4 regions of the Sporosarcina sp. FSL K6-3508 genome follow, and region 4 is predicted to be linked to each of the others. Evidence: riboswitches for the same ligand, from Rfam matches in the RefSeq annotation. Region 4 holds a riboswitch; each other region holds the start of a gene.
The links. A riboswitch is a leader RNA that binds a small molecule or an ion and turns the genes downstream of it on or off. The one in region 4 is predicted to bind S-adenosylmethionine.
Positions count from the first base shown of each region.

Region 1 (4,213 bases), 940 kb from region 4:
CTATCGCATTATGCAGTCAATCCTGCTACTGCGGGGCCTGAAACAGCGGAGGCTTATAAAGAAGCCATGCGCCAAGCATTTTTCCATTGGGGCTTCCATGCTTGGGCTGTCTATGGGATGACAGCTCTTGCACTGGCCTATTTCCAATTCCGTAAAGGCCAACCGGGATTGATTTCGGCTACTTTGAAACCCATTTTCGGTGACCGCGTCAATGGGCCCCTCGGTATTGTCATTGACGTATTTGCTATCTTTGCTACAGTGTTTGGCGTTGCCACATCTCTCGGCCTTGGCGCTGTCCAAGTCAATGCGGGGCTGCATTACCTTTTTGGTATTCCTGTCAGTTTCCTATCGCAACTCATCATTATCATCATTGTAACGATTTTGTTCTTGGTGTCTGCATGGAGCGGGCTCGGCAAGGGGATCAAAATCTTATCAAATGCCAATATGGTCCTTGCTATTGCATTATTATTTTTCGTCATTGCTTTAGGACCCACATTGCTTATTTTCGATATGTTCACCGACTCGATCGGTGGGTATTTAGAGCATCTTGTTCGCATGAGTTTCCGTACTGCCCCTCTCGATGTTGGGAATCGTGCATGGCTTAATGATTGGACAATATTTTATTGGGCTTGGTGGATCGCTTGGTCGCCATTTGTCGGTATGTTCATTGCCCGGGTTTCGAAAGGGAGAACGATCCGGGAGTTTATGATCGGTTTACTCGTCGTACCAACCGTGTTAAGTATGATCTGGTTTTCTGCATTTGGTACTACAGCAATTGAAACACAAAAGGCTGGGATTATTGATTTAGCTTCCACTGCAACTGAGCTGACAATTTTTGAGATGTTCAGCGGCATGCCGTGGTCTTCTATAATATCCATGATCGCCATTTTGCTTATCATTTCATTTTTCATCACTTCTGCAGATTCAGCTACCTTCGTACTCGGTATGCAGTCATCTTACGGATCGCTGACACCACCTAATAATTTAAAGGTGGTATGGGGAGTGATTCAGTCCTCGATCGCTGTTATTTTATTGTTTGTCGGTGGATTGGATGCGCTACAAAATGTAGTTATCATCGCCGCCCTGCCGTTTTCCGTTATCTTGATCATGATGGTCACTTCGTTGTTCATGTCATTGAAAGAAGAACGAAGGAAAGTGAAACGTCGGTAAATACAAAAAAGTCACCGGACTCGGTGACTTTTTTGCTTTTACCTATTAATTAATGAACAGCCTTTTCGACCGCTTTCTCAATCGCTTGTTTTAAATCTGCAATAATATCATCTGCTGATTCCAACCCGACAGACAGGCGAATCAACTCTTCAGTCACACCCGAACTCTTCAGATCTTCTGCGGATAATTGCTGGTGTGTAGTAGACGCCGGATGAATGATCAACGACTTCGCGTCACCAACATTCGCTACATGTGACCAGATTTCCACATTATCAATCACTTTACGACCTGCATCCCGGCCACCTTTAATGCCGAAAACAATAATGGAACCATAGCCGTGCTTCAAGTGTTTTTGCGCCAACTCATACGTCGGGTGTTCTTCAAGACCCGTATACGTCACCCAGTCCACTGCCGGATGTTCCTTCAAGAACGCTGCGACTTTCTGTGCGTTTTCATTATGGCGAGGCACACGCAAATGAAGCGTCTCAAGCCCCTGCAATAAATTAAATGCACTGTCCGGCGCCAAGCAAGGTCCGAAATCACGCAATAATTGAACGCGCAGCTTCGTTGCGAATGCAGCCCCTGCCGTATCGATGCCATATCTCAACCCATGATACGATTCATCCGGTTCTGTGAACCCTGGGAATTTTCCTTGAGTCCAATCAAATTTCCCTGCATCGACCGCCACGCCTCCAATCGTCGTGCCGTGCCCGCCAATCCATTTCGTTGCGGAGTGAATGACTACGTCTGCTCCGAACTCAATCGGATTGGAGCCATATGGAGACGGGAACGTGTTATCCACCAACAATGGAATACCGTTGTCATGCGCGACTTTCGCTACCGCTTCTACATCAAGGACTTGCAGGCTCGGATTACCGATCGTCTCTGCGAATAACGCCTTCGTCTTATCTGTAATTGCCGCTTCAAAGTTTTTCGGATCAGATGCATCCACGAACTTCACCGTGATGCCATAGCGCGGCAGTGTCACAGCGAATAAATTGTACGTGCCGCCATACAGATTGCTGGCCGCCACAATTTCATCTCCCGCGCCCGCAATGTTCAGGATCGAAAATGCGATTGCCGCCATTCCGGATGATAGCCCTACTGCTGCAGATCCACCTTCGATCTGCGCCACACGCTCCTCAAAAACTGCGACAGTCGGGTTAGTAATACGTGTATAGATATTGCCTGCTTCTTGCAAAGCAAATAAATTCTGTGCATGCTCTGTATCTCTGAAAACATATGAAGTCGTACGATGAATCGGCACAGCACGTGAACCGGTTACAGGATCTGGCTGCTGTCCTCCGTGCAATAAAACAGTTTCTGGCTGAAATTTAGTCATAACTATTTCCCCTCCGAATTTATTAGTCTACCTGATGGAATACTGAAAAGCAGAAGAGGGCGTTTTGTCGTGACAGACGTTGGAGGGCTTATCGTAAAAGGGTGCTCTCCCCCTTTTTCGAAAAGACCGAAACGTCCCGAGCAGCTGCCCTCTGCAGCTAGACAATGAGCCTAGTGAGGATACAAAGAAGCCCTCTTCCTAAAAATAAGAAGAGGGCTTTGCTTTCGCTCATACCTCTCTTATCTTCCAAACTGTCAACAGTTTGTAGGAAGTAGCACCTTTGCATAACTAGCCGGTTGCCGGGCATCATAGGGCCTAATCCCTCCGCCGCTCTTGATAAGAGTTTGTCTATTCGTTTTCCATCTTGAAAAATAGTATAAAGCCAATACCAACTAAATGCAAGGGTTATTAGTAGAATGTTTAGAAATCATTGTGATTTCTAAAAAATATCCCACCAAATTTTCACTGCAGAGCCCATGATCAATACAGCGAGAATTCCTTGCAACACTTTCGTATTGACTTTGCGACTTACCTTCACTCCAAGCGGGGCCGCCAGCACGCTCGCAATAATCATGACAAGCGCCGGTTCATAGGGAACTTGCCCTGTGAAGAGTTTTCCTGACGCCGAACCGATTGAAGACAATAAAGTGATTGCTAGCGAAGTGGCTATCGTGACCCGTGTAGGAATTTTTAATACAACAAGCATGATCGGTACGAGGATAAACGCCCCTCCTGCCCCTACAATTCCTGCAGCCAACCCAACTAGCAATGCAGTTCCTGTGGCTATCCATTTATTGAACGCAATTTCTTCCACGGGGATGTTATCAAGACCTTTTTGCGGAATGAACATCATCACGGCTGCCAGCACGGCCAATACACCATATACAATGTTAACGGTTGCTTCCGACAGCAGACTGGAACCTGCCCCTCCGATTACACTGCCGATCAATACGCTGATTCCCATATACAACACAAGTGGCTTCAAGATTAGATTGCTCTTGCGATAAGCAAAGACACCTGAGAGAGAAGCAAAGAATACTTCAACTGCCGTAATACCCGAGACGTCATGCGATGAAAAAGCTTCAAAACCAAGTAATGCAGGAATGAAAAGTAACATTGGATATTTGACGATGGCACCGCCAATTCCCATCATGCCGGAAAGGAATGAGCCGACAAATCCAATGAGGAAGATGGTGATGATAAATGTAAAACTCATGATGTTCTCTCTCCCTCCTTCCTAATGAAAGAGGGCAATGGAACACCCTCTTTGCTTAGTTTATCCTTTTTGAATCCAAAATTTAAAGACATCGGACTCTTGTTGCTGGTCCACTACCTTGTGATTTCCTGATGCGGCCCAAGCTGTCAAATCTGCTACAGATCCTTTGTCCGTTGCATGAATTTCAAGGATATCCCCTGCTTCTAGTTCTTTCATCGCTTTTTTTGTCCGTACGATCGGCATTGGGCAAGCCAATCCTTTAGCATCTAAAAATTTTGTCGTGTTCATTTGTATCTTCTCCTTTTGAATCGTTTTTAATTGAAAATAAAATTACAGTTTGTTGTCCCGTCGCTCGACTTCCATTGGCAGAGTAAAGTTCACTGGCACCGCTGTGCCGCTAGGGAATTGCCTTACGCCACGAGCCAGCTAGCGAAGTTCATGCTAGCAGTCTCATGGCAACGGCCGACCCCGCAGTTGCGGCTTCG
Region 1 is NZ_CP152016.1:254,437-258,649, reverse strand. Features, by position in the region: gene MKX97_RS01210 (BCCT family transporter) at 1-1,170, shown strand, start outside; gene MKX97_RS01205 (O-acetylhomoserine aminocarboxypropyltransferase/cysteine synthase family protein) at 1,220-2,512, opposite strand; SAM riboswitch class I at 2,749-2,855, opposite strand; gene MKX97_RS01200 (sulfite exporter TauE/SafE family protein) at 2,952-3,728, opposite strand; gene MKX97_RS01195 (sulfurtransferase TusA family protein) at 3,789-4,016, opposite strand.
Region 1: linked by a shared signal. The riboswitch ahead of MKX97_RS01205 (O-acetylhomoserine aminocarboxypropyltransferase/cysteine synthase family protein) and the one ahead of MKX97_RS14640 (methionine biosynthesis PLP-dependent protein) in region 4 are both predicted to bind S-adenosylmethionine.

Region 2 (4,213 bases), 440 kb from region 4:
AGAAAGTTCATCGAATGTAATGCCGCCTGTGACAGAAAGAGTCTTAGTCGTCGGTCCGATCGCCCCTGCGACAAAACGCGGCCACTCCGCAGTGGAATACTTTGCTGCACTTGCCTTTGCAATTTCGACAGCTTTAGTATTGATTTCATGTGCACGATGTCCTAGTGCAAATTCATTCAGAACAAGGGGAGTGCCGCCAAATGTGTTGGTACAAATGATGTCGGCTCCTGCCTCTAGGTACTCATCATGAATCTTCTCCAAGATATCAGGTCGTAAAACGTTTAAATATTCATTACAGCCGTCGTAATCTTCGCCTCCAAAATCTTCTGTTGAGAGGTCCTCCGCCTGCAGCATCGTCCCCATCGCGCCATCAATGATAAGGATTCGTTTGTCTAGTTGTTCTTCAATAGGATGTCTCTGCATGTGATAATTCGCTCTCCTTCTGCTTATCTATTTGTTTAATGTAGTCATGTAGCTCAAGTGTCATGTCGTAACGGAGGAATGGTGTGATTAAATACAGTCCGTTAAAGTATTGCGCTGCTGTATCGATCAGCTCCTTTGCGATCTGAATTCCTGTTTCAGTGGCTTTTGCTCGGTCGTCGCCACAGGCGCACATCCGTTCAAGCACTTCGTCAGATAGTTTAATGCCAGGCACTTCATGATGCAGAAACTCTGCGTTGCGAATATTTGTCAAAGGCATAATACCTATGAAGATAGGTGTATCTAGATGTTTTGTAGCCTCATAGACGTCAATAATCTTTTCTTTTGTATAGACAGGTTGCGTTATGAAATAATCTGCACCTGCTTCAATCTTTTTCTCCAATCGCTGAACAGCCCGGTCCAATACACGGACATTCGGATTGAACGCAGCTGAAACTGAGAAGTTCGCTTTTTTACGTAATGGTTTACCGGAGAATGAAATCCCTTCATTCAACTGTTTGATTAACTGCAGCAGTTCCATACTCGATACATCGTAGACGCTTGTTGCGCCAGGGAAATCACCAACTTTCGTCGGATCACCTGTTACAGCCAGAATATCGTGGATGCCTAACGCGTCAAGCCCCATTAGATGAGATTGTAACCCGATCAAGTTGTGATCTCGACACGTTAAGTGGACAAGAGGGCGGATATTGTGCTGCATTTTAATGATGGAACCCATTGCCATATTGCTGATCCGAGGGGATGCCAATGAGTTATCCGCCATCGTTACGGCATCAACACCTGCATCGTAAAGTAAATTGGCACCTTTAATATAATCTTCTGTCTCTAAATGCCGTGGTGTGTCCAATTCCACAATGACCGTACGTTCTGTTTTGGCTTTCTCGTGGAGCGGTTGATGTTTTACCGGGCCGGCTTCCTGAATAACGATTGGCTTTGTTGGTTCTACTACTTTCTTGGTGATAGGAGACAATCCCGCTAATCGAGTTTTCGCTGCTTTAATATGTTTAGGAGTAGTTCCGCAACACCCGCCAATTAACCGTACACCTTGATCACGCAGCAATACTGCAGCTCGCCCGAAGTACTCAGCTTCAGATTCATAGACAATGCGGCCATCTTCCACATCCAGTAAAGATGCATTCGGATAAGCGGATAAAAATGCATTTTCCGGCAGTTTCACATTTTCAAAAGCTTGGATTGTATGGTAAGGCCCTAAGCGGCAGTTTACACCGACTATACTTGCACCTAGTGATTCCAGTTGATGCAACGCGTCATTCAATGAAAGTCCGTTTTGCAAAACTCCAGGATCGTGCATGGAGACTTGCGCAATTAGCGGAACATCTGTGATTTGACGAAGTGTTGAAACGACGGATGATAATTCTTCGAAATCATAATACGTTTCGAGCAACAGTCCGTCTGGATCTCCAGTCAATAATGCGTTGGCCTGTTCAAGGACTACTTGCTTTACTTCATCGAGCGATGCATCACTTTTGCGAATTCCACGCAAACCGCCGATGGTACCAAGCACAAATTGACCACCTGGTGCAGCAGCCCGCTTTGCAATTTGGATTGCTGCTTTATTGAATTCCGTAACACGGTTTTCCAATCCATAACGAGCCAATTTCACTGCATTGGCACTGTATGTATTGGTCTGAATAATATCAGCTCCCGCCTCGATATAGTCGTGGTGGATTTTCTCTATAATTTCAGGTTTCTCTATATTTAATTCCTCATAGCAATAATCGATCCCATATGAATACAAAATAGTTCCCATTGCCCCATCTGCTGTCAGGACATTTGTTTGAAGTTTCTCCATTAATGACATCATCAAATCCCCCTTTGTTTTCTCTAATCAAAAAAAGCCTTCAAGTAAATAGAAGGCTTTGTAATCGCAATGACCAGTTCCCTCTCATCTTTCAGTGTGCCATTTCGGCATACTGCTGGAAGTAGCACCTTGCCCATCGGCTGGTTGCTGAAGCGTCTTTGGGCCAGTCCCTCTGCTTCTCTTGATAAGATATGATTCTTATTAAATTATTTCGATAATTCTAACCATATCATAGCGGCTTTGTAGGTAATCGTCAAGTGAATGTTTGATGAAGTTCTTGAAGACCGGAGTGCGCATAGAGAAATTTACTGAAACATGGTAAAATTAAAGGAGTAACTTGAAAAGGTGAGGAATCATGCAGTTTTTTAAATACTCCATTCCGATAGCGGCACTTGTCGGCACGCTTGCCTGGATTATGTTGGAGAATAATTATGAAGAAGTACCGTGGGATTCGCGTGTTTGGATTACCTTTGGCGCCGCTGCATTAAGTGGTGTACTTGCTTTTTTTCTTTTCAGGAAAGAAAAAGAAGACAAAGTCGATAAAAAGAAATAGGAGCTGCCCGAGAAGTCATGTTCATCTGACTTCCCGGGTAGTTCTTTTTTTGCAGAGAAAGCATTTTGTTCATTCTAAGAAATTGCCAGCAGGGGTAGATGTGGGTCTTGTCTGTTTCTTTCTTGCCTTATTGGATAAGAAAAGGGTGTCATTCCTTACATATAAGATGTTCCATAAATTATTAGTTAACTTAAATTAAAAACGAGTTGACAATCAATGAGTCAACCATTACTATTTTTATAGTAACTCAAAATAGAAAGAGGTGTCATGATGACGACAGCTTCGGAAGGACGTCCGCAAAGTAAATTCAGTACATTGTCAATTGTATATAGTGGAATGTTTGCTGCTTTAATGATGAATGGGGCTAATATCACTTCTTTCATACCATTTTTAGTAGTCGGGGGAGTACCTATTACATTGCAGACATTTTTCGCTGTTTTGTCAGGATTGTTATTGGGTAGCCGTCTTGGTGCATTGTCGATGACTGTCTATATGATGGTCGGCCTTGCAGGGGCTCCTGTATTTGCTAAGTTTCAAGGTGGATTTGGCCAAATCTTAAGCCCGACATTTGGTTTTATCGTTACTTTCATCTTGATTGCTTATGTAGCAGGTAAAATCGTGGAGCGTAAGAATACACTGCCATCTTATATTATTGCATCACTTGTTGCGACAGCAATCAACTATTTATTGGGTACGAACTGGATGTATGTCGCCTATAAAGTTTGGGCTGCGGCGCCAGAGGTGTTTACGTACAAAATTGCATGGCTTTGGATGATTCCTCCATTACCGAAGGATATTGTGCTAGCCGTACTGGCGGGAATATTCGCATTTAGAATTTCAAAACATTTGAAAGTGAGGCATACATTTTGACGAACTATCAAAGGCTGGCTGACCAAGTTTTGAAAGGTCACGTATTAACAAATGAGGAAGCGCTTTCAATATTAAATAGTCCGGATGAAGATTTGCTGTTGCTGCTTCATGCGACGTACTCGATCCGATCCCATTACTATGGAAACAAAGTAAAACTTAATATGATCATCAATACGAAGTCGGGGTTGTGCCCGGAAAACTGTGGCTACTGTGCCCAGTCGATTGTGTCAAAAGCACCGGTTGAAAAGTATGCAATGATGAAATCAGAAGAAATATTACAAGGTGCAGAGCGAGCTGCTGCAAATAAAGCGGGCACTTATTGTATCGTGGCAAGTGGACGAGGACCTCGGGCTAGTGAGCTTGAAATCGTTATTGATTCCGTCAAGCAAATTAAAGAGAAACATAAAGGAATGACCGTTTGTGCATGTTTAGGAATTCTGAAGCCAGAACAAGCCGCACGCTTGAAAGAAGCAGGTGTAGACCGATACAATCACAACTTGAACACCTCTGCCGAACACCATGAAAGC
Region 2 is NZ_CP152016.1:3,381,176-3,385,388, reverse strand. Features, by position in the region: gene metH (methionine synthase) at 1-423, opposite strand, end outside; gene MKX97_RS16895 (bifunctional homocysteine S-methyltransferase/methylenetetrahydrofolate reductase) at 404-2,263, opposite strand; SAM riboswitch class I at 2,345-2,454, opposite strand; gene MKX97_RS16890 (hypothetical protein) at 2,619-2,816, shown strand; gene MKX97_RS16885 (biotin transporter BioY) at 3,084-3,686, shown strand; gene bioB (biotin synthase BioB) at 3,683-4,213, shown strand, end outside.
Region 2: linked by a shared signal. The riboswitch ahead of MKX97_RS16895 (bifunctional homocysteine S-methyltransferase/methylenetetrahydrofolate reductase) and the one ahead of MKX97_RS14640 (methionine biosynthesis PLP-dependent protein) in region 4 are both predicted to bind S-adenosylmethionine.

Region 3 (4,213 bases), 590 kb from region 4:
ATCCTGTAGCCGTCAGACCCGATTCGAAACTTGCAGCCATAGCAAAGCAACGAAATTGGGACATTTTATGATGATAGCCAAAAAGCCCTGAATTAGGATTCAGGGCTTCAGGGCTTCAATCTTCAAGCATTCTTTAACGTATTAACATATAAGTTTCCATCGGTTTGAATTTCTGCATACAACACATGCTCCGGCTTCCCGATGCCTTGCAGTTCCAGTTGTTGCTTCAACCACACATCAGTCAGCTTCAATTCCCGCATATTTTTCTCTTGTACTTTTCCGTCGGTAATAATTTCGGTCGGAATATATTTGGGTGTAGGAGAAGCCACTTTGACATCTTTTTTCGTTGCCTTCTCTTCGCCTGGCTTAAGCATCACGCTCAAGTTTCCATTCGTTTCGAAAATCGCATAATTGACGTCTTTCATGGAAAAAACGGCTTGTTCCCGAAGCAACATATTCAATTCATTAAAATTCAGACGCAGCTTTCTTAATGAACCTTCCACAATCTTTCCATCCTGAATTACGATGATTGGCTTATCATCCAACAGGACACGTAGTTTTTTTGATTTAAACGTTAAATAATTGGCAAGTATCGTCAATACTGCCCACAGGACCATACCATATAAACCATTCAAGAACGGTGTCTCGGACTCCCCTGCCAAATCGGCGGCAATCGAACCGATCGTGATACCTGTAACATAATGGAAGAAGGTCAATTGAGATATTTGTTTTTTCCCCATGAACCGGGCCAGGATCAGAAGGACGATAAAGGAAATAACAGTCCGCAAAGTCATCTCCCAAAAAGACAGCTCCAAAAACTCATCCATATTCATAACGCACACCTCCATTGAGTGGAGTATGTGTGAAATGAGGTAAACTATACTTTCATAAGCTTATTTCAATCCCAAACGTATGGCGTTGCTTGATAGACATAGTAGTTCAACCAGTTCGAGAATAACAAATGTGTATGTGAACGCCAAGTATTCATTGGTTCTCTCGTCGGATCATCATTCGGGAAATAATTTTCAGGTACATCAATATCCAATCCCTTTTGGACATCTCGCCCGTATTCTTCAGCCAATGTATGTGCATCATACTCTAAATGTCCTGTCACCATTATGTTTTTTTCATCATTAGAAATCACAATGAATGCACCCGCATCATCCGATACAGATAGCAGTGTCAAATCCGGATGCTTCTCAATTTCTTCTATGGAAACAGCCGTGTGACGTGAGTGAGGAGCAACAAATACATCGTTAAATCCTCTTGCCAAATTGACTGTTTGGTCCGTGATATCGTGAGAAAAAATCCCAAAACATTTCTTCGGCAACTCAAACTTATCAATGCCGTAATGATGATAAAGTGCGGCTTGCGCGCCCCAACAAATATGCAAGACAGAGGTCACATTGGTTTTTGTCCACTCCATGATTTTCTCTAATTCCTTCCAATACACTACGTCTTCAAATTGCATATGTTCAATAGGTGCTCCTGTAATAATCATGCCGTCAAACTTGCGCTCTTTCACGTGTTCGAATGTTGTATAAAACGTTTCCAAATGAGTTTGACTGACATTTTTGGAAACATAGGTCGCCGTATTTAAAAACGTCACGTTTACTTGCAAAGGCGTATTACCAAGTAATCGTAATAATTGAAGTTCTGTTTTTTCTTTTTCAGGCATTAAATTCAGAATCAAAATGTTCAGCGGCCGAATATCTTGCTCCGTCGCCCGATCTTCATCCATGATGAAGATTTTTTCTTTCTTCAGTAACTCACCTGCAGGTAATTGTTTCGGTATATTAATCGGCATATTTCTTCCCCCTTGGCTATTCATTCGGCCTGTTTTTACAAAATAAAAAACCTCTTTTCCTGTAGATAAGAAAATGAAGGTTTAGGACCACAGTTCTTATCTCTCAAGACAACAATCTTGTTGGAGGTAGCACCTTCCTGTTTACACAGAGGTTGCTGAAGCTTCGTCAGGCCAAATCCCTCAGCTTCTCTTGATAAGTAGTATTTAGTTAATATCATTTCACGAAAATGATTTACTGACTATTATAACATTAATAAACTAATTGTATAGTCAAATTTTCAAATAGTTCTGCTCATTCCAATCTCGTAAATTGTAGACCGGAAATATTTGTGTATAATAGGAACTACCAACTACTTTTTAAAGGAGGAACTCATGAGATCTTTAGGCATTGTTCGCAAAGTAGACCATCTTGGCAGAATAGTTATTCCGAAAGAGCTACGCAAATCTTTGCAATTAGATAAAGGCGATCCCATTGAAATTTTCGCAGAAGACGATCGAATTATTTTGAGAAAATATCAAGTGAATAAGGCATGTTTCATTACTGGTGAAGTAACGGACGAAAACAAAGAACTATCAAACGGATTATTCATAAGTCCTCAAGGCACGAAAATCCTTCTAGAACAATTACAGGATTTTGTTTAAATATTAACAAGCCAACGATCTCCTTGGATCGTTGGCTTGTTAGCATACATCAAAGTAATAAAATTTGGTTGACTTCAGAGTGAAAAGCGGAACAAGTGAATATAAGTTTGTAGCCCGGAGATTGGCTCCCCGCGGAAAGCCATCCTCCCGGAACCTGGATCAACGGTTCTTTTACCCATTCACCCTCTGCTCACAAACTATTGATAAACTCTTCAATCTCCTCTTTCGTCTTGCGATTCTTACTGACAAAACGGCCTGTTTCCTTGCCTTCACTGAATGCGATAAAGCTTGGGATGCCAAATATATCGAGCTGACTGCACAAGTCAATAAACTCATCCCGGTCGACATAAATAAATTGGTACTCGGAAAATTCCGTTTCCAGTGTTGGTAAAAACGGCTCGATCACTCTGCAATCAGGACACCAATCTGCAGAAAACAAGAAAATCACTCGCTCTTCTTGCTTCAATTGTTCGAATTGCTCGAAGGACTCTAAGTTTTTCATCTTACATTACCCCTTTACTTGAATAGTATGGTACTACTATAACATTGATTGGCATATATCTTCTCTTCTCACGACTTATGCTATTTCCTAATACTCCATAGTAAAAGTTACTTATAATCCGCTTTTATCTCTCAAACACGAACGTTCACAAATCATTCAATAATTTATGTTCGCCTTTATTAGTTTTTCATTTTTTTCCGAAAAGTAATTGACAATTACTTTTGACGTGTTATGATTAGTTCAAATTTAATACACGCAAAACAATTTTGACGAAGACATACCTTCCTGTAAAAGAATTTTCTAGAGAGCTGATGAATTGGTGAGAGTCAGTAAATTCTTGGGATGGCGGCACTTCCGAATTGCTTGGCTGAATAGTTCAGTAGGCCAATCCGTCACATGCACGTTACGCATGCTGAATGAAGGCTGCTTTTGCAGCAAAACAAGGGTGGTACCGCGTTAGTTTATTGAGCTTTTCGCCCCTTACGTATGTAAGGGATGGAAGGCTTTTTTATTTTTCCTAAAAGGAGGTAAGCATAGAACGTACATATGGGATCAACTCTATAAAATTCATTTTGAAAACTTTACAACAATAAAAACTACTGAAGGAGAGAATGATTATTATGGCTTTTAAAGTACTTATTAGTGACCCACTTAGCGAGGACGGTATTTTTCCATTACGACAAGCAGAAGGTTTTGAAATTGTGATCGATACAGATTTGACACCTGACCAACTGAAGGATCGGATCAAAGGTTTTGATGCTCTTCTAGTACGTAGTCAGACAACTGTTACGAAAGAATTGCTAGATTCTGCTGATCAATTGAAAATTATTGGACGTGCAGGTGTAGGTGTCGACAATATCGATTTGGATGCAGCTACAGAAAAAGGGATTATCGTCGTCAATGCTCCTGATGGAAATACAAATTCAGCTGCTGAGCACACGGTAGCTATGATGATGGCGATGGCTCGTAAAATTCCACAAGCATTCAATTCACTGAAGAACAATAAATGGGACAGAAAATCATTTCTCGGTGTAGAGCTAAAAGACAAAACATTAGGGATTATCGGACTTGGCCGTATTGGTGCAGAAGTTGCCAGACGTGCGAAAGGTCAACGTATGAATGTCATCGCGTACGATCCATTCCTAACTGAAGAAATCGCAAAGAAATTGGGTATTGAAATTGGTACGGTAGATGAAGTATTAGCAGCTGCTGATTTCATTACAGTACATACACCATTGCTGAAAGAAACACGCAGAATGATC
Region 3 is NZ_CP152016.1:2,347,700-2,351,912, forward strand. Features, by position in the region: gene MKX97_RS11545 (HAD-IB family hydrolase) at 1-71, shown strand, start outside; gene MKX97_RS11550 (DUF421 domain-containing protein) at 123-833, opposite strand; gene metA (homoserine O-succinyltransferase) at 899-1,807, opposite strand; SAM riboswitch class I at 1,901-2,007, opposite strand; gene MKX97_RS11560 (AbrB/MazE/SpoVT family DNA-binding domain-containing protein) at 2,180-2,449, shown strand; gene MKX97_RS11565 (thioredoxin family protein) at 2,640-2,951, opposite strand; gene serA (phosphoglycerate dehydrogenase) at 3,572-4,213, shown strand, end outside.
Region 3: linked by a shared signal. The riboswitch ahead of metA (homoserine O-succinyltransferase) and the one ahead of MKX97_RS14640 (methionine biosynthesis PLP-dependent protein) in region 4 are both predicted to bind S-adenosylmethionine.

Region 4 (4,213 bases):
TTTAGATCTTTTAATTCGTGGAATAGTAGGTCTAGAACATCACATAAGGAGTGGTAAGCAATGGCAAAGATCGCAACAGTACTAGGAGACATGTTTGAGGACTCAGAATATACGAAGCCGGCCAAAGCCTATAAAGATGCTGGACATGAAGTCGAAGTGATTGGGACGGAAGCTGGATCGGCAGTTACCGGTATGAAAGAAAACACGAAAGTAAAAGTCGATAAAGGAATTGACAATGCGAAGTCATCAGATTATGATGCTTTATTTATCCCAGGTGGATTCTCCCCAGATATTTTGCGCGCAGATGATCGTTTTGTAAAATTTGTCAAAGAATTCATGGATGCCGACAAACCAGTTTTTGCTATCTGTCATGGACCACAGCTATTGATCACGGCGAAAACATTAGAAGGTCGTGACGCAACAGGATACAAATCGATTCGTGTCGATATGGAATATGCGGGTGCAAAGTACGCAGACAAAGAAGTCGTTGTCTGTCAGAATCAGCTAGTCACAAGCCGTCAGCCTGATGATATCCCGGCATTTAACAGAGAATCCTTAAAACTGTTGGAAAAATAATAGTTGAAAAGTGACTGTCCTGAAAGTCAGAAATGGCTTTTAGGGCAGTTTTTTCTTTGGGGAGAACAAAGAACACGCTAAAGTACAGCCGCCCCGAAGCAATGCAGCTTTTTTGTTGGACTAATATGCATATTTCAAGTTAATCGTGAAGTAGAATAAACCGATAGCATTCGAATTGAAAAAGGTTCTCACTTGCACTTGAAAATTGTTCTCAACTAGAGTATGCTAAATACAACGAATTATTCAGAACCTTTGGGGAATCTTTAACTTGAAAGGTCGGGGATCTTGTTATGTATAAGTTGATTACATTGGCAATTATAGCGGGTATTGGCATAGGCACGACTGCCGGGTTTTCCTTAGGGAGTAAAGAGTGGGCGGGCATGCTGGCAGGTGTGGCGGCATTGGCATTTATTGTAGTGCCGGCAACAGTTGTTTACTCAGCGGAAAAGAAGAAATGGCAGCAAACTCAATGAGCATTTAACAGACATCCTTCTCTCTAGGATGTCTTTTTTATTGCTAGGAAAGAAAAAATCCTCTTGCACTTGAACGCAAGAGGAGAAGGGATTAATGAATATTTACGGCTTCTACTGCTTCTTTCGCAGCGTACAGTGCTTGTTTGACATCGGCAATTAAATCATCCGCATCCTCCACCCCGACTGAGAAGCGCAAGAGTCGATCATCGACACCGCGTCGATTCCGTTCTTCAATCGGAATGTCCATATGCGTCTGTGTTGTTGGATACGTGATGAAACTTTCGACGCCTCCAAGACTCTCTGCAAAGGAAATGAGTTTCATATTCTCTAAGAACGGTCCTACCCACTCGCTGTTTTGTACGCGGAACGAGAGCATACCGCCGATGCCGGCGTACAAGACATCTGCGATTAAAGGTTCTTGCTTCAAATAGGCTACCATTTCTTTTGCATTCGCGTCATGCTGCTTCATTCTCAAATGGAGTGTTTTGAGACCGCGGACTACGAGCCATGAATCAAACGGAGATAGTGTAGCGCCACTCGCATTATGGTTCGTGAACAAGCGGTCGCAAAGTTCTTCGCCTTTTGCTACGACAAGACCAGCAAGCACGTCATTATGACCACCGATATATTTCGTAGCGCTATGGATAACGATATCCGCACCTTCCTCAATCGGTCGTTGGAAATACGGTGTAAGGAACGTATTATCAACAATTAGCAACAGGCCATGCTTTTTAGCAAGTTCTGCATAAGTTGCGACGTTAATCTGCAGCATAAGCGGGTTGGTAGGTGTCTCCAAAAATATCGCTTTTGTACGATCTGTAATTGCTTGTTCAACTTCTGAAACATCTTCAAATGTTAGGTAGTGTGTAGAAATCTGATAGGTTTTCTCATACTGTTGGAATAAACGATAGGTGCCGCCATACAGGTCCTCAGGGGCAAGGATTTCGTCACCTGTTTTAAACAGTGACAAGATTAGTTGAATAGCTGCCATTCCGGAGCTGCAGGCATAGCCTTGATCACCGGATTCTAAATCGGCAATGCCGTCTTCCAAAATAGAACGAGTCGGATTTTTTGTCCGCGTATAATCGTAGCCGGTAGACTGACCTAACCCTTCGTGATGATAAGCTGTTGATAAATAAATCGGTGTATTGACTGCGCCCGTTTTCTTATCGCTGTTATTCCCCAGCTGGACTAATCTTGTTTCTAATTCATTGTTTGTCATAGTATCCATCCCCTTCAGAAAAATAAAAAAGAGCCTCTTCATTTCGAATAGGCCCTCGAACATACAACATTTTCTTCAGTATTCTCATCTTCAAGGCGGTGTTCACCCTTGGAATTAGCACCATGCCAAGCTGGCTGGTTGCTGAGACTTCTTTGGGCCTATCCCTCCGTCTCTCTCGATAAGAATATTCTTAATATAGGAAAAATTATTAGTGGATTCATTCTATCATGCGAACATAGCAGATGCAAGCTTACTTCTACTAGGAATGCTTTTTTCGTTTAACTGAAAGGTTTGTTATACTAATAGACACTATAGAGCGAATGAAAGGAGACGTTAACTTTGGCTTGGAGTTATGTCGCTTTAGCTGCGGTCGTAGAAATATTTTGGGTGGTGGGACTGCGCTATTCGGAGACGTTTCTGCATTGGATCGGAACTGGAGGCGCGATTATATTTAGTTTTTATTTCATTATTAAGGCATGTGAGAAATTGCCTTCAGGGACTGTTTATGCTGTCTTCACCGGTTCAGGCGCTGCAGCCATTCTATTAGTTGATATTTTCGTTTTCCACGCGGACTTCACCTGGATTACGCTGTCATTTATCTGTTTGATTGTCATCGGGGTTGTTGGTATCAAACTGACTACAGATGAGCAGTCGGATGAAGCGAATCAAGAAGGGGGCAGTTGACGTTGGCTTGGGTTTATTTAGCGATTGCCAGTCTTGGAGAAATCTTTGGGGTTATAAGCATCAATTATTACTTGCAGAAACGTACGATCAAGCGTCTCCTACTCATAGTTGGAGTATTCAGTTTCGGCTTTGTTTTTTTATCGTTAGCGATGCGCGATATTCAAATGAGTACGGCTTATGCAGTCTGGACAGGATTGGGAGCGGCAGGGGCAGTCCTGGCTGGTATTCTAATCTTTAAAGAGTCTGCAAGTGTGAAAAGGATTTTCTTTTTGTCATTGATTATAGTAGGGGCCGTTGGATTGAAGCTGTTTGGCTAATAGAAAGGTAGTGGGGAAACTGGTTTATTGGACAAGTTTTGATGTGGAAGGTTGGAACGTAACAATGGCAGCGACTGAAAGGGGCCTTCTCTATGTAGGCTTAGCTGAAGATGCTGAGGAAAAAATGAAGAGTTGGCTCACCAAACAATATGGCGCTGGCGAAGTGAAGGAAAATGCAGACAGATTAGCTGAATACGCAAATGAAGTGAGAAGTTACTTGTCTGGAGAAGTGCAAGATTTCACATGCTCCGTGGATTGGTCAGGCACACCATTTCAAAACAAGGTGTGGAAAGCGCTTCAAGATATTCCGTATGGACAATTGGTGACATATTCAGACATTGCCGAGATAATCGGTCATCCTTCTGCAATTCGAGCAGCTGCTTCCGCGATTGGAAAGAATCCGTTGTTGCTTGTCATCCCATGTCATCGGGTCATCGCAAAAAATGGAAGTCTATCGGGCTACCGGGATGGTCAGCAACTGAAAGATCGGTTGATTCGAATGGAAGGTAATTCTTTTACTTCCTCTAGTTGACAAAGCATTACTCTATGATAAACTATAGTTGTTCGACAATTCAATAATCATAACTAGGGGTGTCCAGCGCGACTGGACTGAGATGGGATGAGTAAAATGCATTCCGAACTCTTTGGACCTGATCTGGCTCGTACCAGCGTGGGGAAGTTTTCAATCTATCAATCAGCGTACTTTTGTGCGTTTTTGAAAGACCAGGTCCTTTTTTTATGGAGCTGGTCTTTTTTTGTGCTGCTGATTCCCTTTACTCGGATGGAGTCATGGTCTGCCCTCACAAAGGAGACGATGACAAATGAAACAAACGACAGAAAAAGAGATCCACATTCACGATTGTTTTCCGGCAAGCAGAAAAGTATATGTACAAGGAAGTCGATCCGATTTGCTTGTACCTATGCGCGAAATTGAACTATCA
Region 4 is NZ_CP152016.1:2,939,482-2,943,694, reverse strand. Features, by position in the region: gene MKX97_RS14650 (type 1 glutamine amidotransferase domain-containing protein) at 61-576, shown strand; gene MKX97_RS14645 (hypothetical protein) at 867-1,049, shown strand; gene MKX97_RS14640 (methionine biosynthesis PLP-dependent protein) at 1,141-2,271, opposite strand; SAM riboswitch class I at 2,353-2,456, opposite strand; gene MKX97_RS14635 (multidrug efflux SMR transporter) at 2,611-2,955, shown strand; gene MKX97_RS14630 (multidrug efflux SMR transporter) at 2,958-3,272, shown strand; gene MKX97_RS14625 (methylated-DNA--[protein]-cysteine S-methyltransferase) at 3,265-3,804, shown strand; TPP riboswitch at 3,850-3,966, shown strand; gene thiC (phosphomethylpyrimidine synthase ThiC) at 4,094-4,213, shown strand, end outside.